DNA from 3 places in the Microbulbifer sp. ABF4_148 genome. Region 2 is predicted to be linked to each of the others. Evidence: predicted binding sites of a transcription regulator. Region 2 holds the regulator's gene; each other region holds the start of a gene.
The links. The regulator LexA, encoded in region 2, represses DNA repair genes until DNA is damaged. The targets are predictions, from matches to a motif close to ACTGTNTNTANANACAGT.
Positions count from the first base shown of each region.

Region 1 (7,349 bases), 1.1 Mb from region 2:
CAGCGCCTGGTGAGCTTGCTGGTACCTGCGGGGACCACGGCTCTGGAGGCAGTGGTGCGTTCGGGGTTGCCGGAGGAGTACCCGGAGATTGACCTGGCCACGGTCAAGCTGGGTATTTTTTCTTCACCGCTCGGCAGTAAGGGCCTGCCGTCGGCAGACGAGTACCCGTTGCAGCCGGGGGACCGGGTGGAGATTTACCGCCCACTGATTGCCGACCCGAAAGAGGCGCGCAAACAGCGTGCGGCCAAGGCCAAGCGCCTGGCGGAAGAGGCGCAGAAGGGTGCGGACAGCGCAGGATAGGCAGCCAGCAACTGGCGGGTAATAAAAAGGGCGGCCAGTGGCCGCCCTTTTTTTGATCAGGTGGTGCGAATCAGGGCCAGCCGGCCGGCTGCCAGTCGCCACTGGTGGCGATCAGCAGGTCGCCATTGAAGAATACGGTAAAGCGCGTTTGCGTCACTTCGCCTTTCGGGTCGCGGATACGGTTGATGTAATCCCAGCGATCCGCGTTGAAGCTGTCTTCCAGCAGGGGGGTGCCGAGTACAAAGCGTACCTGGCGACGGGTCATGCCCGGTTGCAGGCGGTCGACCATATCCTGGGTAATGATGTTGCCCTGCTGGACTTCAATCCGGTGTACACCGGGAAACTTGATGATGCCGCAGGCACTGACGGCGGCGCTCAGGCCGACGATCAGCAGGGCTTTCAGGAAAACTGGCATGGAATACTCCGTTGTTCTTGTACTGGCGGAAGCCCGTTGACCCTGGCGATGGCTCCCGCCGTGTGCTGAAAATCAGCTGGGGTAGAGCATAGTCGCTTCGGCGCGGGGAAAGTTCCGCAATACAGCGATAACCCCACAACACTTGTGGGCATTGGCGCCGCGCCGGCAACCATCGATGTCGCATCGATGTCGCGGGGTTTCGCTGCGTCCGCTGGGCATGGATAATACCCGAACTGTCGGCGGGCTGACAGACGCCGGTGCGTCTTCCGCTCGCCGCCCGCAGAATGCGTGAATACGCGCTGCGACCGGCCGCCCTGAGCAGCCGGATAAACTAGAACAAAGAAATCTCCCGGAAAATATCCCATGCCCAATGAGAACCAGGAACTGCGCAAGGCTGGCCTGAAAGTAACCTTGCCGCGGGTCAAGATCCTGCAACTGCTGGAAACCGCCAGCGAACAGCATCTGAGTGCTGAAGACGTGTACAAGATGCTGCTGGAAGCGGGGGAAGATGTCGGTCTGGCCACCGTCTACCGCGTACTGACCCAGTTCGAAAGTGCCGGCCTGGTGATGCGCCACAACTTTGATGGCGGCCATTCCGTATTTGAGCTGGATCGCGGCGACCACCACGATCATATGGTGTGTACCGATACCGGCAAGGTCATTGAATTCCACTCAGAAGAGATTGAGCGGTTGCAGCACCAGATTGCCGAAGAGCATGGCTATGAGCTCACCGGCCACAGCCTGGTCCTGTACGTGAAAGCCAAGGAGTCCTGAGCGAACGCTCAGGCAGATCGGGCCCCCAGCCGTTCAGCGTGGGGGGCACGGTCAACACACCGCCAATCAGACCGGCGGTGTATACAGGTCCGGATACTTGCCCACCTTGGTGGAGTAGAAAGCGCCCAGGCGCTTCAGTTCTTCCGCCAGATTTTCTCCCATCTTCATCACTGGACCCAGTCCAGCTTCCTTGCGGGAAAAGTCCAGAAAACCACACACCACTGGCACGCCGGCGCTGCGGGCGATGTGGTAGAAGCCGGTCTTCCAGCGTTCGGCCTGACCGCGGGTGCCTTCCGGCGGAACCCCCACAATCAGTGAATCGCGCTCACGGAACTGTGCCGCGGTGGCATCCACGAGGTTATTGGCCTTGCTGCGGTCCACGGCAATGCCGCCGAGCCAGCGCATGGTGCCACCCAGCGGGAAGGCGAACAGCTTGTCCTTGCCCATCCACTGGGGCACAACACCCAGCTTGAGCGCGGCCAGAACAAAGTAGTAGCCATCCCAGTTGGAAGTATGTGGTGCGGCGAGCAACACGTACTTCTTCAGCTTGAGCGCCTGCTCGTCGGCGGTCACCCGCCAGCCGTGCAGTTTGAGCATCAACCGCGCCAGCAGGCGCAGGATGGGGGTAACAATGGGGGTGTTGAAAATTGTGGTCTGCATAAAAAAGCCAGATCGGTTATTTGCGGCGCATTATAGTGTGGATTTACGCGCTGATCCGGTCATTTTGTGACATTTGCACCTGAAAAAGTGGCGGCTGATTCAGGCGCGGGTGAGCATTTCCTCGGCGTGAGCGAGTGACTGGGAGGTCGTATCGCCGCCGAGCATGCGCGCGATTTCCTCACGGCGCTCGTCGCCGGCCAGTTCCCGCAGGGAGACAAACGCGGCATCGCCATCGCTGTGCTTCTCCACCAGGTACTGGCGGTGGGCACGGGCAGCCACCTGGGCCAGATGGGTGACGCAGATCACCTGGCCAGCCTGGCCATTGCGGGTTTCTCCCAGCTGGCGCAGCAGGCGGCCCACCACGTCGCCGGTAGCGCCGCCGATACCGACATCCACCTCATCGAACACCAGCGTGGGAGTGCGCGAGGTTTGTGCGGTCACTACCTGGATGGCCAGGCTAACCCGCGACAGTTCACCGCCGGAGGCAATTTTGCCCAGGGCGCGTGGCGGCTGTCCCGGGTTGGTGGCAATGAGGATTTCGACTTCTTCGAGGCCAGTTGCGGCGGGCTTGTCCAGCGGAGTGAGCGCCAACTCGATACGGGCGTGGGGCATGGCCAGATCGGCCAGTTGCTGGTTGACGGCGTCCGCCAGGGCCCCGGCAGATTTAGTGCGCAAGGCGCTCAGTTTGGCGCCAACCTCGCGGAACTGCTGCTCCAGCGCTTCACACTCGCCGGCGAGCTTGTCGAGGGCATCCGGTGCGCCGATCTCTTCCAGCTCTGCCTGCATCTGGGTCTGTAGTTCCGCCAGTTCGGCGGGCTGCACCCGGTGCTTGCGCGCGGCCTGGTAGATGGCGCTGAGGCGTTCCTCAACCTCGGCCAGGCGCTCAGGGTCCATTTCAAAACGGTCGATATGCCGTGACAGGGTGCCGGCCGCTTCATCGATCTGGATACGCGCGCTCTCGAGCATTTGCGCGACTTCGGTGAGGGCGCCAGTCTGCTCGGGCATCGACGACACCAGTTGCAGGGCCCGGTGCATCTGTTCGGCAATATCGCCTTCGCCCCCATTGAGCAGGGCGGCCAGCTGGTAGCTGCCACTGAGGATCTCGCCGGCATTGGCCAGCTGGCGCTGCTCGCTTTCCAGTTCTTCAATTTCGCCGGGCTGCAGGTCGAGCTGTTCGAGTTCGTCGAGCTGGTACTGCAGCAGCTGCCGGCGGGATTCGGTTTCCTCGGCGCTGTCGGCGAGGCCGCGATAGCGGCGGTACTGGTCCTGCCAGGTCTTGAAGCGAATGCGGGTTTCCGCGGCTAACTCATCGGCGTGGGCAAATTCGTCCAGCAGGCGGCGGTGCGTTTCTTTCTTCAGCAGCGACTGGTGTTCGTGCTGGCTGTGGATATCAATCAGCTGTTCGCCCAGGGCGCGCAATTGCAGCAGGGTGACCGGTTGCCCGTTGATGTAAGCGCGGGAGCGGCCGTCGGCGCCAATGGTGCGGCGCAGGATCACCTCGGCGCCGGCATCCAGCTCCTGCTCCTGCAGCCAGGCATTGGCCTGGGCATGGTCGCTGATATCGAAGGTGGCATGGATGTCAGCGCGGTTGGCGCCAGCGCGTACCAGCTCGGCGCTTCCGCGGTCGCCCAGAGCGAGGCCGAGGGCGTCCAGGGTGATGGACTTGCCCGCGCCGGTTTCGCCGGTGAGGGTACTGGTGCCGGAACCGAATTCGAGCTCCAGCTGGTCCACCAGGGTGAACTGGCTGATAGACAGGTGCAGCAGCATGGCAGTGGCTTCTGTGGTTTTTATCTCTTGCCGGCCGGGGCATTCGCGTGCCATCAGGCCGGGTTGCTTGCGGCGGGACACCGCACAGTGCGGTAGCTCGCCAGCCAATTAGTGGGTATTTATACAGTATTCCCCTGGATGTCGCCAGCGCCATGCAATTCCTTGGCGAATAACCTCTTGAACTACGTGGGCATGGCCCCATATTGCCATTCAGCGCGCTCGCAGAAGGGCGTACAGGTAAGAATGACAGTTGACCAATGGAGAGATCAGTGGCCAAAGAGCACGATGATCAGCAACCGGTAGATCAGGAATCTGTTGAGGTGGAGTCCCCGTCTGCCGAAGAGCAGCACGAAGCGGAGGAGGCCCTGCAGGAAGGCGCTGAGACTGCCGACGAGCTGCGCGACCAGGTCGCCGCCCTGGAGGAGAAGATCGCCCTGCAGCACGACAGTGTGGTCCGTGCCCAGGCCGAGGCGCAGAATGCCCGTCGCCGCGCGCAACAGGATGTGGAGCGTGCGCACAAGTTCGGCGTGGAAAAATTGCTGCAGGATCTGCTGCCAGTGGTCGATAACCTCGAGCGTGCCCTGTCTACCATCGACGCCAACGACGAGGCGACCAAGGCCGTGGCCGAGGGCGTGGAGCTGACCCACAAGTCTTTCGTCGACACTCTGACCAAGCATTCGGTGGAAGTGATCGACCCGGTGGGTGAGCCGTTTGATCCGGAACTGCACCAGGCGATGACGCAGGTGCCCAACCCGGATGTTGAGCCGAACACGGTAATGGACGTGTTCCAGAAGGGCTATCGCCTGAACGGTCGCCTGGTGCGTCCGGCCATGGTGGTGGTGAGCAAGGCGCCCTGATCCGACCCTTTCAGGGTGACTGTCGGGGTTGAAACCGGTCTCGACGGACCCATATAGAAGACAAAGCGAATATTAACGTGCAGGCCGCTGCGGCGGCGGGCAACGAAATTGAGGATTTAAGACATGGGAAAAATTATTGGCATTGACCTGGGTACCACCAACAGCTGTGTGGCGGTACTCGACGGCGACTCTGCACGTGTGATCGAGAATGCGGAAGGTGACCGCACTACGCCGTCCATTGTTGCCTTTACCGACGACAACGAAGTGCTGGTGGGCCAGTCTGCCAAGCGCCAGGCGGTTACCAACCCGACCAATACCCTGTTTGCGGTTAAGCGTCTGATCGGCCGTAAGTTCAAAGACGACGTCGTACAGAAAGACATCAAGATGGTGCCGTACACCATCGTTGAAGCCGACAATGGCGATGCCTGGGTAGAAGCGAAAGGCGACAAGAAAGCACCGCCGCAGATTTCTGCCGAAGTGCTGAAGAAGATGAAGAAAACCGCCGAGGATTTCCTGGGCGAAACCGTTGATGCGGCCGTAATTACCGTACCGGCCTACTTCAACGACTCCCAGCGTCAGGCCACCAAAGATGCCGGCCGTATTGCGGGCCTGGATGTGAAGCGCATCATCAACGAGCCGACGGCGGCTGCGCTGGCCTACGGTATGGACAAGTCCGGTGGTGACCGCACCATCGCGGTATATGACCTGGGTGGTGGTACCTTCGATATCTCCATCATTGAGATTGCTGACGTCGACGGCGAGAAGCAGTTTGAAGTACTGTCCACTAACGGTGACACCTTCCTCGGTGGTGAAGATTTCGACCTGCGCCTGATCGACTACCTCGCGGAAGAGTTCAAGAAAGAGCAGGGCATCGACCTGAAAGGTGATCCCCTGGCGATGCAGCGCCTGAAGGAAGCGGCGGAAAAGGCCAAGATCGAGCTGTCCTCCAGCCAGCAGACCGAAGTGAACCTGCCCTACATCACTGCAGACGCTACCGGTCCGAAGCACCTGGTGGTCAAGCTGACCCGTGCCAAGCTCGAGAGCCTGGTCGAAGAGCTGGTGAACCGTTCCATTGAGCCGCTGAAGATTGCCCTGGCTGACGCTGACCTGTCTGCCTCCCAGATCGACGAAGTGATCCTGGTGGGTGGTCAGACCCGCATGCCGCTGGTACAGCAGAAAGTCACCGAGTTCTTCGGCAAAGAGCCGCGCAAGGACGTGAACCCGGACGAAGCTGTTGCCATGGGTGCTGCGATTCAGGGTGCGGTACTGGCCGGTGACGTGAAAGACGTACTGCTGCTGGACGTGACCCCGCTGACCCTGGGTATCGAGACCATGGGTGGCGTGGCCACTCCGCTGATCGAAAAGAACACCACCATCCCGACGAAAAAGTCCCAGGTGTTCTCAACTGCTGACGACAACCAGACTGCCGTGACCATTCACGTGGTACAGGGTGAGCGCAAGCAGGCGGCACAGAACAAGTCCCTGGGTCGTTTTGACCTGGCTGACATCCCGCCGGCGCCGCGCGGTATGCCGCAGATCGAAGTGACCTTCGATATCGATGCCAACGGTATCCTGCACGTACACGCCAAAGACAAGGCGACCGGTAAAGAGCAGTCCATCCGCATCCAGGCCTCTTCCGGTCTGTCTGAGGACGAGATTGATCAGATGGTTGCCGATGCCGAGGCCAATGCCGAAGCGGACAAGGAGTTCGAGGAGCTGGTACAGGCACGTAACACCCTCGACGGCATGATCTCTGCCACCAAGAAAACCCTCGAGGAAGCGGGTGACAAGGCGACTGCAGAAGAGAAAACTGCGATCGAAGCGGCCCTGACCGAAGCGGAAGAAGCGGTTAAAGGCAACGACAAGGCGGCGATGGAAGCCGCCACCAACAAGCTCACTGAAGCGACCGGTCCGGTTGCCCAGAAGATGTACGCCGAGCAGGCTCAGGCCGCGCAGGGTGCAGAAGGCGCTGAAGGTGCTGCCGGTGGCGAACAGCCTTCCGGTGGTGACGACGCTGTCGACGCTGAGTTTGAAGAAGTGAAGGAAGACAAAAAAGAGGATAAATAAGCCCTCAGCAGAGCGCTTGTAACCTCAGCGAGGCGCGGTGGTATTTCTCCTGAAATGCCCCTGCGCCTCCGTCGTTTGGGAGCGGCCACTTCTACCGGCCCTCCCCACCGCGAACAGGAATTTCGCGGACGGTATGTAAAGGGACGTGATAATCAGAATAAGGCCAGCCGCAGCGCAGGCCGGCCCAGAGAATAGCTGTTATGTCGAAGCGCGATTACTACGAAGTCCTCGGTGTCGAGCGAGATGCTTCCGAGCGGGACCTGAAAAAGGCCTACCGCCGGGTGGCAATGAAATACCACCCTGACCGCAACCCGGATAACAAGGAAGCGGAAGAAAAATTCAAAGAGGCCAATGAGGCCTACGAGATCCTGTCGGATGCCGAGAAAAAAGCGGCCTACGACCAGTTTGGTCATGCGGGCGTGGAAGGCCAGATGGGTGGCGCCGGTGCCGGTGGCTTCGGTGGATTCTCCGATATCTTTGGCGACGTCTTCGGCGATATTTTTGGTGGG
Region 1 is NZ_JBSWUI010000001.1:1,492,366-1,499,714, forward strand. It holds gene ACXAD0_RS06485 (RnfH family protein) at 1-300, shown strand, start outside; gene ACXAD0_RS06490 (outer membrane protein assembly factor BamE) at 371-715, opposite strand; gene fur (ferric iron uptake transcriptional regulator) at 1,079-1,489, shown strand; gene ACXAD0_RS06500 (1-acyl-sn-glycerol-3-phosphate acyltransferase) at 1,556-2,149, opposite strand; gene recN (DNA repair protein RecN) at 2,249-3,916, opposite strand; gene grpE (nucleotide exchange factor GrpE) at 4,186-4,773, shown strand; gene dnaK (molecular chaperone DnaK) at 4,897-6,840, shown strand; gene dnaJ (molecular chaperone DnaJ) at 7,041-7,349, shown strand, end outside.
Region 1: recN (DNA repair protein RecN) is a predicted target of LexA. The motif match lies at 4,027-4,044, and genes of this name have one in related genera.

Region 2 (7,349 bases):
GAACACCATCAGGAAAATGGTGATAATCCACACCCTCTGATCACCAAACCAGCCTGCCAGCGCGGCCTGTAACGATTCCAGCACAACCCCTCCGTCAGTCAGGAACTCCCTGACACCAATAGCTCAGGCCCGGCTGACAGGCCGGGCCGAGTAACAGCAGAAATATTTATTGCGAATGCGAGGCTATGAAATGGGCGGGTTGCGGTCAATATCAACAACAACCAATCGCCGGCCCGGCGGCTTCACTGAGCGCTGGCCAGCAGATGATCCAGCCAGCCACGAGTCTCAAGCCAGCGCGGGCTTTTGACCAATTCCTCCCAGGAAACTCCATCGCCCCGGGCTTGCATTCGCTCCAGTCGGCGTACCGACTCGGCGGGCTGTTCGAAGCCTGTCAGTGCCTCTGCACATGCCAACGCACCAGCACGATTGTTACACACAATCCCCATATCGCAGCCGGCATCCATCGCAGCGCGGATACGCGCGGCATAACCGCCGGCAGCACCCGCGCCCTCCATCGACAGGTCATCACTGAAGATCACCCCTTCAAACCCCAGGCGCCGGCGCAAGACTTCCTGCAACCAATAGGGCGAAAAGCCGACAGAGAGCTGATCGACCTTAACGAAGCGGATATGCGCCGGCATCACGGCATCCAACTCGCCCGCGCGAATGCACTCAATGAACGGCAACGCATCGGTTGCAAGCACAGTTTCCAGATCTCGCTCGTCTTCCGGGAGCTCTTCATGACTATCTTCCAGCACATGTCCGTGGCCGGGGAAGTGCTTGCCCGTCGTCGCCATGCCCGCTTCGTGCATTCCCTGGATAAACGGACGAACGATCTCTGCCAGAGCGGCAGGGTCGGAACAAAAACTACGATCGCCGACAATGCGGCAATGCTGGTCATCTGCATCCAGAACCGGAGCGAAACTGAAGTCCAGGCCGTGTGCAATCAGCTCCGAAGCGAGCAGCCAGCCGACATCCTGGAGCTGCTGATGTGACGCATTCCGGACGAGCCGCTGCATGGATGGAATGCGGGTGAATCCGTCTTCCTTGAAGCGTTGTACCCGCCCACCTTCCTGATCGACGGCGATGAGTATCTCGGAGCGCTCGGCACGGATCTCCGCGACCAGTTCGGCAAGCTGCTGCCGGCTTTCAAAGTTCCGTGCGAAAAAGATAAGGCCGCCAACAACGGGGTTCCTTAGTAGCTCCCTGTCTTCAGCGACCAGGCGCGTACCTTCTATGTCCACCATCAACGGACCGATATTCCCAGCCATAGCATCCTCTCAAAGTCTGGGTGACAACCACGGGCGCGGCCGACAAGCAGAAAGGGCAACCGCTTACCTTTCCTTTCGCTCACCCGCCCGACCTTTCTCTGCCGCGCGGAGCCTTGCGAGCATAGGTTATTTTGGCGCAGTCAGCATAGCGCCGGCGACTGGCACCATGCGGTCCAGAGTTTCCTCCAGGCTACTTTCGGCACCGAAATCCTCCCTGAGGATAGCGTCGATGGCGTCAAAGCTCGACAAACTGAAGATTGTCGCGCCGAGCATGAAATATAGGCGCCAGTAGAACGTGACCGGATCCACTCCGGGCAACGCCTGGGCAAGCAGCCCCGCGAACCGGCGGTAAGTATTGCCGTATTGACTGACGATAAATTTGCGCAGATGCCCCTGATACTGGGTATAGGCAAGTCCTAACAATCGCATAAAGCGCTGTGGATCCCGGCCCTCCTTAATCAGGCTCGCCAGACCACCGCTGTAAAGACTCTGAAGCAGCCCCTCTACTTCGATGTGTCCGGCCTGCTCCGCGCGGCGATTGAGCTCCTCTTCGAGACGGGCGGTAAACGGGGTAAGAAAACGCTCAAAGACTGCCTGAATGAGCTCCTTCTTGGACCCAAAATGGTAATTCACTGCCGCCAGGTTCACACCAGCCGTACTGGTGATCGTCCGCAAAGAGGTTTCGGTAAATCCGCGCTCAGCGAAAAGCACCTCGGCAGCGTCGAGGATTCTGCTGACGGTATCTGTCTGGGCCATGAGAATTCAAACCAACAATTAAAACGCTCGTTTTGATTCCGGAGGTTAGCATAATTCCCCTGACTGGCATCCTGTAGATTTGTGCGCCGCCACACCGCTTTTGGGATGCCCGACCTACCTATAGCCCCGTATTAGCGTAATTTTTACACAAAATTAACAATTAACAGATGATTTTCACTAGCCCGGTGACAACTTTTGAAAAACGAGTCACTTTCGTAATTGAATGATGAAGCCCGTCCGTGCTCACATCTCACACGTCTGCATGTATTCAATGATGATGTCAGCCGCCTCATCCACGGTGTCGACCAACTGAAACAGCTCCAAATCTGAAGAGTCGATGCACGCGCGTTCAAGCACCGTATCTATCAGCCAGCGATGCAGGCCCGACCAGTACTTCTTGTCTACGAGCACAATGGGAAACTTCTGCACTTTTTTGGTTTGCACGAGAGTCAGTGCCTCGAACAGCTCGTCCAATGTGCCGTAGCCCCCGGGCAGACCCACAAAGCCCACCGCATGTTTGACGAACATAAACTTGCGAACAAAAAAGTAACGAAAGTTCAGGCTGATGTCCTGATAGGGATTTGGTACCTGCTCAAAAGGGAGTTCGATATTCAGACCGATGGAAATCCCCTCATGCGGAAACGCCCCGCGATTGCAGGCCTCCATCAGACCCGGCCCTCCCCCGGTCATGACGGGAATACCTTTCGACGCCAGCAGCTCACCGAGACGCATGCCCTGCTGGTACTCGGGACTCCCCTGTGGAAATCTTGCACTTCCAAACACTGTCACCGCGCACTTCAATGCAATCAGGCGCTCTATTCCATCCACCAGTTCGGACTGAATCCGCAGTACGCGCCAGGCTTCCGGCATTTTTGCATCAAGCATTACGATCGTCCCTGTATCCGCTAAAAATGGGGTTCTGGTGCGCCGTGAGACTCCACTTGTCATAAAAGTAGCAGCATTTCACCCGCGGCAGGCAGGGATTGCACCGCAACGGTTTCTGTATATAATCACAGCACCTGTATAAAAATACAGACCACTATCGAGCGTCTGACGCTCTGCATTTTGATGTCACCGATGCAGTTTGCGCAGATACGCCCAAGGGACGACGGGAAACGATTATGACCAATCTCACCGCGCGACAGGCTCAAGTACTTGAACTGATCAAAAGCCACATGGATGAAACGGGCTACCCACCCACCCGAGCCGAAATTGCGCAGCAATTAGGTTTTCGCTCTCCCAATGCCGCGGAAGAGCATCTAAAGGCACTCGCTCGAAAAGGTGCGATTGAAATGGTCGCCGGCGCCTCGCGCGGGATTCGAATCCCCGACCACCAACCAGGCCTGCCGATTATCGGACGTGTTGCAGCGGGCAACCCAATCCTCGCGGAATCCAATATTGAAGACTATTGCGATCTCCCCTCAGATTTCTTTCACCCACCCGCGGATTATCTCCTGCGAGTGCACGGTATGAGTATGCGCGACGCCGGGATCCTTGATGGGGATTTGCTCGCGGTCCAGCGTACCGATCAGGCGCGTAACGGACAGATTGTCGTAGCCCGAATTGAAGACGAAGTCACAGTGAAGCGGTTCAGGCGCAAAGGCAATCAAGCCACGGTGCAGCTGCTTCCCGAAAATGACGAATTCGATATTATCCAGGTCGATATGCGGGACAAGCTATTTGCCATTGAAGGGCTCGCGGTGGGCGTCATCCGACAGACTCCCTGAGCATCCCCGCCTGGGGCCTCAGGGCCCCATCTATCTCCACCCCAAGCGCCTCGCGTCATTATTGGCTACCCGTCGGAATTGCGTCTGGCGGAAGTCAGAACCACAGCCTGAACATTGCGCATCGCTATCGGCGCGCATTAGTCAGAAACGAAAAGAAAAATGGGACGAGAGAAGTCGAACCACCAAGGCCTTGGTGCGGAAGCTATAGTGCCACCCAGCCCTGGTTTATTGCGGGGGGATTAGTGAATGGTGTGCGAGATCGGCTCAGGCTCTTCCTCGTCGAAAAACTCTGCAGACACACTGTCTAAATTTTGCACAGCATCAATTCCGGCTTCGAGCATGGCCCTGGCCACGGCAATTTTGTGCTCACGAAGAAAATCGGCGCTCATCTCGGAAAAGTGGATACGTACGAGCGGCTCTTCACCCTGTGCACCCGCCCGGCGCAGAGCGACATCACCGTTCGCCAGCTCAATGATTTCAAAAGTCTCGGAGGACATGCACTTCTCCCTCAGCGTCAATTTTCCCGCAGTGTACCACAGCAGGAGTCATCGCGCTTAAGAAGCTACCACTCCTGGGACTGTGCGCGATGGCGGGTAACCAGCTCGTTCAATGCACTACGCCACTCTCTAAGCACCCCGGCATTGAGTTCAGGCGCAGGCCTGGAAGACACCGCAATGATATCCCCACCGGCTTCAGCCGCCGCCGAATCCCCTCCCTGAAACTGCCAGAGCGATTGCCAAACGGCATTGAGCTGACTCAGCCAACTGTCGGGCTCGGATAGCAGCAACCGCATTTCCTGTGCTTCAGCGCTATAGGTGCCGCGCCTCTCAGCAGCACTCGCAAGCGCTTCTGGCGTTTGCGGCTCTTCACCCAGCTGCAATTGAAACGCCGTCTCCGCGAGAAAGGACTGCACCCCCCGCCACAGGTGGAGCACCACCGCCTCCTGTAAGGCCTCCGCTTGCAGGCGGGGCCCAGCTTCAAGATCCAGCAGAAGCTGGGCTTTCCTCAGGGCAGCGGCAACACTACCGGTATACGGATTGCTCACTTGGATTTGGACGCGGCTTTTTTAGGTGCCGCTTTCTTTTTCGGTGCCGCTTTCTTGGCAGCCGGCTTTGCCTTGCTGGCCGCTTTACCCGTCACCTCACTCTGCCACTTGCCATCTCGATAGAAAGCCCGCCATCCGGTGGCCTTGCCCTCTTCTTCTGACTGAACGTACTGCTCCTGCGTTTTGCGGCTAAATCGAATCACCGTATCGCGACCCTGATCATCCTCTGCGGGCGCAGAAAACAGGAAGCTGTACTTCGGATCAATCTCCGACTTGTGCGGCAAAATTTCTTTCACCAGCGGTGCTCGCGTCTCGCGATTTTTCGGAAACTGGCTGGCAGCAAGGAAAAGCCCGGAGGCCCCATCCCGCAGGATGTAATGGTCATCTACCTTCTGGCATGCCAGTTCAGGCATCGGCACAGGGTCCATTTTGGGCGGTGCGGGCTGACCGTTCTTCAGAAGCTTGCGCGTGTTCTTACAGGACTCATTGGTACAGCCGAAGTATTTACCAAAGCGGCCGGACTTCAGCTGCATGTCGCTGCCGCACTTGTCACATTCAATGACAGGGCCGTCATAGCCCTTGATTTTGAAGGTACCCTGCTCCACCTCATACCCGCTGCAATCCGGGTTATTGCCGCAAATATGGAGCTTGCGCTGCTCATCGACCAGATAGCTGTCCATCGCGGTACCGCATTTCGGACAACGGCGCTTGTCCCGAAGCTGGCGGGTTTCCGCGTCTTCATCCTGGTCTGCATCGATAGCCTCGTCTCCGGAGACGAGGTTCATCGTATTGGTGCAGCGCTCTTTGGGCGGCAAACCGTATCCGGAGCAACCGAGAAATACGCCGGTCGAACCTGTACGAATTTGCATATGGCGACCGCACTTGCTGCATTCGATATCGGTATCGGTGGGAGAATTGCGGCGCATTCCTCCCTCTGCGGACTGTGCCGTTTCGAGTCGGCCAGAGAAATCTTTATAGAATGCATCGAGAAGATCCTTCCAGCCTCGATCGCCATCAGCGACCTCGTCCAGAGACTCTTCCAGGCTCGCGGTGAAGCCATAATCCATCAGGTCAGTGAAACTCTCGCTGAGACGATCGGTCACGATATCGCCCATCTTCTCTGCGTAAAAACGCCGGTTCTCGAGGCGGACATAGCCCCGATCCTGAATCGTCGAAATAATCGACGCATAAGTGGATGGACGCCCGATACCGCGCTTTTCCAGCTCTTTCACCAGTGCAGCCTCGCTAAATCGCGCAGGCGGCTTGGTAAAGTGCTGCTTGGGATCCAGCTTCTGCAGTGCCAGTTTGTCCCCGACCTTGACGTCAGGCAGCAGCATATCCTCATCTTTTTTGCTGGCAGGTGGGGCCACTTTGAGGAAACCGTCGAATCGAATGACACGACCACGGGCACGCAATTCAAAGTCGCCCGCGGATACAACGATCGACGACGACGTATATTGAGCCGGTGTCATCTGGCACGCCACGAACTGCTGCCAAATCAGGTTGTAGAGACGCTCTGCATCGCGCTCAACGCCAGAAAGCATATTCGGCTGCACTCGCACATCGGACGGGCGTATCGCTTCGTGAGCTTCCTGTGCGCCTTCTTTGCTGCTGTAGCTAACCGGATTATCGGGCAGGTATTTGTCGCCGTAATTCTCCTGAATAAAGTCGCGCGCCGAATCGACAGCTTCCTTACTCAGATTGGTGGAATCGGTCCGCATATAAGTGATGTGGCCAGCTTCATACAGCCTCTGGGCCAGCATCATGGTTTTCTTTACGCTAAATCCGAGGCGATTGCTCGCCGCCTGCTGTAGCGTTGAAGTAATGAAAGGGGCTGAAGGCTTGGAGCTGGTCGGCTTGTCATCGCGACCCGAAACAACATACTCGCAGCCTTGCAGCGCAGATACTGCGGCACTGGCCTGAGTCTCATTGACTGGCTTGAAGGCACTACCAGATTGTTTTTTAACCTCAAGCCGCAGCGGATTCGCCTTGGCAGTTTGAGTATCCGCAAACAGGGTCCAGTACTCTTCCGGGATGAATGCACGAATTTCTCGTTCACGCTCCACCACCAGCTTAACCGCGACCGACTGCACCCGGCCGGCAGAAAGACCGCGGGCCACTTTCTCCCAGAGCAGTGGGGAGACCATGTAACCCACGATACGGTCGAGGAAACGACGCGCCTGCTGTGCGTTAACGCGATTAATATTCAGGCGTCCAGGATCCTTGAACGCCTCCTGAATCGCGGACTTGGTGATTTCGTTGAAGACAACACGGCGATACCGCGCATCATTCCCACCAATGGCTTCTCTGAGGTGCCAGGCAATAGCCTCTCCCTCGCGGTCCAAGTCCGTTGCGAGATAGATTTGGTCGGCATTCTCGGCCAGCTTGCGCAACTCGCTGACCACCTTCTCTTTACCCGGGAGAATTTCGTAGTGGGCATCCCAGTTGTGATCCGGATCAATCCCCATCCGTCGAATCAACTGCTCACGATTCTTTTTGCGCTTGTACTTCTCTTTCGCTTCCGGCGAGAGCTTGCGGGTCTCCGCGGCA
Region 2 is NZ_JBSWUI010000001.1:2,592,603-2,599,951, reverse strand. It holds gene ACXAD0_RS11425 (mechanosensitive ion channel family protein) at 1-81, opposite strand, end outside; gene nagZ (beta-N-acetylhexosaminidase) at 243-1,271, opposite strand; gene ACXAD0_RS11415 (TetR/AcrR family transcriptional regulator) at 1,398-2,027, opposite strand; gene ACXAD0_RS11410 (LOG family protein) at 2,271-2,912, opposite strand; gene lexA (transcriptional repressor LexA) at 3,149-3,754, shown strand; gene ACXAD0_RS11400 (hypothetical protein) at 3,994-4,251, opposite strand; gene ACXAD0_RS11395 (DUF6586 family protein) at 4,317-4,799, opposite strand; gene topA (type I DNA topoisomerase) at 4,796-7,349, opposite strand, start outside.

Region 3 (7,349 bases), 1.9 Mb from region 2:
CCGCTGGTACTGTCTATGGAGCATCCAGGGCCGGGTTACTAACATTGGGAGCTGCTCATCAAAAGATCTGCTCCAGCGCTCTGCAGTCACCATCGTCCCACATTGGCCGGCACTACCGGCGATGGCGTGACGTAGCTCTTTGAATTCGGCGATCGCGTTTACCAGCCCGGGCGATAACCCTTCTATCTCTTCTACTGAATCGGGGAAAAACTGGACCCGGCATGTCTTTTCCCAGGAACCATCTTTGGTGAGCTTCTGTAACAGCAAAAACTTTTGATCTTCATCGAGACCGAAAAATTCACCGTCTGCTGATTGCACCAATATACTGCGCTGCACAGTACCCTGCGTCCGCCCTTTTTGTGTAGTCAGGGAGTACGTCTCACACGCCCCACCACAGCCTCCATTTACCCTGAGTGAAATCGGGATATCTGCCCCATCGACTTTGATCTTGCGGCTACTGTCGAAGCGCAGTTCGCCCACCTGTGCGGGCACTAATAAGTCCGCAAAGCCCTGCTCGCGATCAAAGTGATTTGTATTCGACACGAACCGGGCTTTCTTGACCCTGTCCAGAAGGCCCGCACAGATTGGATGCTCATTGACAGTGAGGCGCGGTTCAAGGCCAACCGTTGGCTGGGCGATTAAGGTGGAGGGGAGGAACCCAAGTACGGCAATAACGAAGGTTCTGGAGACCATGAAATGTATTTCGCGACAGCTATTTGGAAATAAAATCTATCATATGAGATACGAAAGGAAAAATATTGCGTCATATTCTGGAGGGGGAGGAAATAGCCTGACAAGTTCGCGATCAGCGACATTTGCGTCTTAACGGAAGGAGTTGTGGGGTGTACGTCATCGCACACCCCCCGTATGACCCGGTTACTCTTCGCCCAGTGCCCGCGCCTGGTAGTACGCCTCTTCACTGATCTGGTGATAGGGCGCGACCTGGGATTCGAACTCGCGGAAGGCCTCGTACACCTGCGCAAACTGCGGATCTTCCGCTGCGGTCTCTTCGAGGATCTCGCGGTTGATGGTTTTGAGGTGAGCGATCACTTCAGCCGGCAGGCGCTTGAGCTGTACCCCATGCTCCTCTACCAGCTCTTTCAGCGCGCGGTTATTGCGCGCCGTGTATTCGTCGAGCATATCCTGGTTGGCGTCGCGGGCGGCCGTGCGCACAATCGCCTGCAGGTCTTTGGGTAACTGTTCGAATGCTGTTTTGTTGATAATAAATTCAAGGATGGAACCGGGCTCGTGCCAACCCGGGTAATAGTAGTACTCGGCAATCTGGTGGAAGCCGAACGCGAGGTCATTGTAGGGACCAACCCATTCAGTCGCGTCGATGACGCCAGTCTGCAGGGCGGTATACAGCTCACCGCCGGGGATAGTGACCGCGGTACCGCCGGCGCGGGTCAGCACTTCGCCGCCCAGGCCGGGGATGCGCATCTTCAAACCCTTGAGGTCATCCACCGTATTGATGGGTTTGTTGAACCAGCCCGCCATCTGCACGCCAGTGGAACCGCCGGCCATTGGGATCAGGTTGAACGGTGCATAGAGTTCTTTCCACAGCTCCAGGCCGCCGCCATAGTGCAGCCAGCCATTCATTTCCTGGGCATTGAGGCCGAACGGGACCGCGGTGAAAAACTGGGCTGCGGGCAGCTTGCCCTTCCAGTAATAGGCGGCGCCGTGGCCCATTTGCGCAGCGCCCTCGGACACCGCACCGAAAACACCCAACGCCGGCACCAGTTCGCCCGCGCCATACACTTTGACCTTCAGGCGACCGTCAGACATGGCCTCGACATTTTTGGCAAAGCGCTCGGGGGCGCTGCCGAGACCGGGGAAGTTTTTCGGCCAGGTGGTAACCAGCTTCCACTCGAAGGTTTCCTTCTCGCCGCTTTGCACGAGATGCCGGGTGCCGGCGCCCTGCTGGGAGGTGGACACCACCAGCGCGCCAAAGGTGACCACCAGCAGTGCGAGCAGGGTCAGGATAACGGGAGGGTACCAATTTATGTTTTTCATCACGGCCATTCAGTTTTTGTTATTTTGGCGATGACCATAATTAGTGAGTGAATGGTCAGCCAGATTAGCCTCATGTTACTGGCGACGCGCTTCAGATTCCATGAGGAGCAAATCGTTCTGGAGCACGAGGCAATCCCAAAGCTCGGCGAAATATCCAGCTTCAAACGCATACACCACCCCAATGCCAAGTGCTATCCAGGCCGGCAGCAAGATGGTACTGCTCCAACTGATGGGCGCTTTTTCCAGGTAAGCAACGGAAGGCGAGAGGGGGTGGAAACGCGCCAGCACAATATCGCCGGGGCGATATTGCCGAACAAGCCGAGATTCAAACTTTAGATTGGGAAATAAATTGTACCCGCGCAAGACCGGTGTTTTCGATACGTATTCGCGTCCACCGATCTCGTACTTGAAGGCGATAATTGCCTCGACCGCGTTTTTGCCATCGATCAGCTGGTTAAGCAGTCGCGAGTGCGTAATCTCGGCCCGGACCGTAGGCCACCGGGAGAATGTCCGCGTAAAACGCCAGAAGACCAGCGTCTGCAGCAGTCCCAACGCGGCGAGCATCACCCAGATCACAATAAACGGCAGTTTTAACAACATCCCTGTCTATCGACTCCTGCTCCAGGGTTAAAGCGGCCGCAACTTCGCCATGGCCGCCACCAGCCACTTGCTGCCGGCATCATCAAAGTTGACCTGCACCCGCGTGCGCGGGCCGCTGCCCTCGAACTGCATCACGGTGCCTTCACCGAACTTCTGGTGTTCTACCCGACCACCCAGCGCCAGCGGCGGCAGGTCGTCATCGAATTCCGGAGCCGGATCGGAGAAGGCGCCGGGAGCGCTGCCGAGGCTGCCGTAGTTGGCATTGAACATGGGCCGGCTGATCTCGGTCTTGAGGCGCACCTCGTTAATCAGCTCCGGCGGGATCTCATTAATAAAGCGCGACGGGCTGTTGTAGGTCTCGTTGCCGAACAGGCGGCGGTTTTCCGCGTAGGTGATGTAGAGCTTCTGCATGGCGCGGGTGATGCCCACGTAACACAGGCGCCGCTCTTCCTCCATACGGCCGGGTTCCTGCGCCGACATCTTGTGGGGGAACAGGTTTTCCTCCACACCGGCCATAAACACCAGCGGGAACTCGAGTCCCTTGGCGGAGTGCAGCGTCATCAGCTGCACCGCATCCTCGAATTCATCGGCCTGGCCCTCACCGGCATCCAGCGCGGCGCTGTCGAGGAACTGATCCAGTAGCGGCAGCTCTTCTACTTCCTGGCCATCTTCACCCTCGGTCATATCGAGGCCGTCGAAGGCGCGACAGGCACTGACCAGTTCACGCAAGTTTTCCACGCGGGTCTGGCCCTTCTCGCCTTTTTCCTTGCCGTGGAATTCCAGCAGGCCACTGGTCTCGATTACGTCTTCGGCAATTGCATCCAGCTGTTTGTCTTCGGCGTTGGCGGCGAGCTGTTTCATCAGCTCGAGGAAGCCATTGAGTGCATTGCTGGCACGGGCCGCCATCACTTTTTGCGCAACCATCTGCTCGGCCGCCGCCCACAGGGAACTGCCGTGCTCGCGCGCATAGGCGCGCACCGCTTCGACGCTGCGCGCGCCGATGCCACGCGTGGGCGTATTCACTACCCGCTCGAAGGCGGTGTCATCCTGGGGGTTGCTGATCAGGCGCATGTAAGACAGCGCATTCTTGATCTCGAGGCGTTCGTAGAATCGCTGACCACCGTAGATGCGATAGGGTACCTGTTCGCGCAACAGTGCTTCTTCCAGCACCCGCGACTGGGCATTGGAGCGATACAGCAGGGCGACACTGTCACGGCGGTTGCCGTCTTTCACCCACTGCTCGATACGCTCGACAATAAAGCGCGCCTCATCCTGCTCGTTGTAGGCGGCGTAGAGGGAAATCGGTTCGCCTTCTTCACCGTCGGTCCACAGTTCCTTGCCGAGGCGATCGGCATTGTGCTCGATCACCGCATTCGCGGCCTTGAGGATGGTGCTGGTGGAACGGTAATTCTGTTCAAGGCGCACGGTCTGCACGTCGCGCAGGTCTTTGGCGAAGTGCTGGATATTCTCGATCTTGGCGCCGCGCCAGCCATAAATCGACTGGTCGTCATCCCCCACCGCGGTGATATTGCACTGCTCACCGGTGAGCAACCGCAGCCAGGCGTATTGGATGGTGTTGGTATCCTGGAATTCGTCCACCAGGATAAACGGGAACCGCTGGCGGTAGTGGGCCAGGATGGCTTCGTTGTTCAGCCACAGTTCGTGCGCCCGCAGCAGCAGCTCGCCGAAGTCGACCAGGCCGGCGCGCTGGCAGGCCTCCTCGTAGGCAAAGTAAATGCGCACCATGGTCTGCAACCAGGGATCGCCGCCGGGCTGGATGTACTGGGGGCGCAGGCCCTCGTCTTTCTGGGCGCCGATCCACCACTGGGTCTCCCGCGGCGGCCACTTGGACTCGTCCAGGCCCAGGTCATTCTGCACCCGCTTGATCAGGCGCAGCTGGTCATCGCTGTCGAGAATCTGGAAGTTCTGCGGCAGATTGGCTTCTTTGTAGTGCGCCTTGAGCAACCGATGCGCCAGACCGTGGAAAGTCCCCACCCACATGCCGAAGGTATTCACCCCGAGCAGCTCTTCGATACGCGCGCGCATCTCCTTGGCGGCCTTGTTGGTAAACGTCACCGCGAGAATGGAATAGGTCGAGGCGCCCTCGACCTGCATCAGCCAGGCGATGCGGTGTACCAGCACACGGGTCTTGCCGGAGCCGGCGCCTGCCAGTACCAGTTGGTTGCCGGGGGGCGCGGCGACAGCCTCGCGCTGCGCGTCATTAAGGGGGTCTAGAATTTGGGATACGTCCATGGGCGGCGATTGTACCAGAGCTGGCGGGTGAGACCTGTGTAAATAAACAGGTTTTTGACCGCAAGCACCTCTCGGCCGGGCAGTCTCCCGGCACCCCCGACCGGCGCAAACTCAGCGCTCATGCCGCCTCGGGGGATTTGAAGCTCGCCACGGCGTTGAGCAGCCGCTACACTGCACGCCAGCACGAAAGGAAGGAAGTCCCGTGAAACCGGCGGAAGTCACGCAGAAAATCAGTGAACAGTTGTCGTCCATGCGCAAATCCGAGCGCAAGGTGGCGGAATATATCCTCGCCAACCCCGACGAAATCATCCATATGCGCATCGTCGACCTGGCCACCGAGGCGCAGGTGAGCGAACCCACCGTGGTGCGATTCTGCCGTGCGGTCGGCTGTTCCGGTTTCCAGGAGTTCAAGCTCAACCTGGCCCAGCAGCTCGCTTCCAGCCCCAGTTTCGGCCAGATCGCGGTAACTGACACCGACACCATCTCCGAATTCAAGCGCAAGGTATTCGACTCCACCGTCGATACCCTGCTGAACGTGCGCGACAAGCTCGACGCGCGCGCACTGGAAGCCGCCGTGAGCGCCATTGCCGCCGCCAAGCGGGTGGAGTTCTTCGGTTTCGGTGCCTCCGGGGCCGTGGCCACAGACGCCCAGCACAAGTTCTTCCGCCTGCAGCTGGCGACCGCTGCGCACTCCGACCACCACATGCAGAACATGTCCGCCATGTCCATGTCACCCGGCGATGTGGTGGTGGCCATCTCACAGAGCGGCCGCACCAAGGCGTTGCTGCACTCCATGGAAATGGTGAAACAGCAGGGCGGCACGGTAATCGGCCTGGCACCGAGCGGCTCGCCAGTGGCGCAGCGCGCCACCATCCCGCTGGAAGTGGATGTCGAGGAAGACATCGAGATCTATACCCCGCTGTACTCACGCATCGCCCACCTGGTGGTCACCGATGTGATCGCGATTGGCGTTGCCCAGCGCAAGGGTCCGCAACTGCAGGATCACCTGCTCAAGCTGAAGCAGGGCCTGCATACCCTGCGCGAGGAAGACAGCTAAGCCGGGGTTTTCCGGGGGCTGACTCCCGGCCCCTGACGGTCACGGATTTCTCTGGTGACGCACGGGCTGCGCGGTTACCATGCCGCCGCCCTGCACACCCTAGAGATTTCCATGCCGCCGCTGCCCGCCGCCCTGAATATTTCCCATCGTTCGCTCGCCATCTGGCTGGCGACCCTGGTGGCGCTCACCCCGTTTTCCCTGGATACCTACCTGCCGGCCATCCCGGCGATGGCCGACAGCCTCGGGGCGAGTATCGATCGCGTGCAGCAGTCGGTATCTAGCTACCTGCTCGGTTTTGCCCTGGGCCAGCTGGTGGGCGGGCCGCTGTCGGATCGCTGGGGACGGATTACCGTCGCGTCCATTGGTCTGTCCATCTATCTGGCCACGACCCTGACAATCGTGTTTGTGCCCAATGTGGAAATGCTGATCGGCCTGCGCCTGCTGCAGGCCTTCGGTGGTGGTTTTGCCACAGTGATCTGCGCGGCCATTGTGCGCGACCTGTACAGTGGGCGTGACGCTGCCAAGGCGATCTCAATTATCAGCACCATTATGCTGGTGGCGCCGCTGGTGGCCCCGGTCATTGGCTCGATCCTGCTCGGCCTGACCGGCTGGCGTGGGATCTTTGTGTTCCTTATTGGCTATGGCCTGGCCATGCTGTTCCTGGTGCGCCGTCGCCTGCCCGAGACCGTCTCGCGCTTCCGGCGCGCCCGGCGCAGCCTGCAGCCCAAGCGGACACTGATCAGTAATTATCTTGAGGTGCTGAGCAATCGGCGCGCACTGGGCTTCCTTGGCGCACAGGCGATGGTGAGCGGTTCGATGTTTATCTACATCACCACCGCACCCTTCGTATTTATGGATTACTTCGGTGTATCGGCGGGCAACTTCCCGCTGCTATTCGGCGCCTGTGTGCTCGCCGTATTTGTGATGGTGCAGTTGAACATCCGCCTGCTGAAGGTGTTCGAGCCGCGCAATATCCTGCTGGTGGGGATCGGGCTGCAGGTGATGGGCAATGGCATGCTGGTACTGGGTACCCTGACCGGGACCAAAGAGCTCGCCCTATGGATAACCCCGCTCATCCTGAGCATGGGCTGCATCGGTATTACCGGCCCCAATGCCGCGGCCTGCTATCTGGAATTTTTCCCGCGCATCAGTGGTAGTGCCAATGCCCTCTATGGTGCCACCCTGTTTATCTCCGGCGGCGTGCTCGGCGGGCTGGTCACCTCGCTGCATACCGGTACGCTGACGCCCATTGCGATGACGATGTTTGCCTGCGCCTGCACCGCGCTGCTGCTGGCGATATTTGTCGCACGAGCACGGCTGCCGATTCCGCCCCAGGGAAAAACTCCCCCGAAGCGTTTTGTTGCCGGCTGACGCGTCAGAACCGGTTAGCCTTCCTTGATCAGCCCTTCTGCCAGCATCGCCGCGC
Region 3 is NZ_JBSWUI010000001.1:660,067-667,415, reverse strand. It holds gene ACXAD0_RS02855 (ankyrin repeat domain-containing protein) at 1-693, opposite strand, end outside; gene ACXAD0_RS02850 (TRAP transporter substrate-binding protein) at 877-2,013, opposite strand; gene ACXAD0_RS02845 (DUF3592 domain-containing protein) at 2,089-2,610, opposite strand; gene uvrD (DNA helicase II) at 2,641-4,866, opposite strand; gene hexR (transcriptional regulator HexR) at 5,069-5,923, shown strand; gene ACXAD0_RS02830 (multidrug effflux MFS transporter) at 5,978-7,294, shown strand; gene gstA (glutathione transferase GstA) at 7,309-7,349, opposite strand, start outside.
Region 3: uvrD (DNA helicase II) is a predicted target of LexA. The motif match lies at 4,900-4,917, and genes of this name have one in related genera.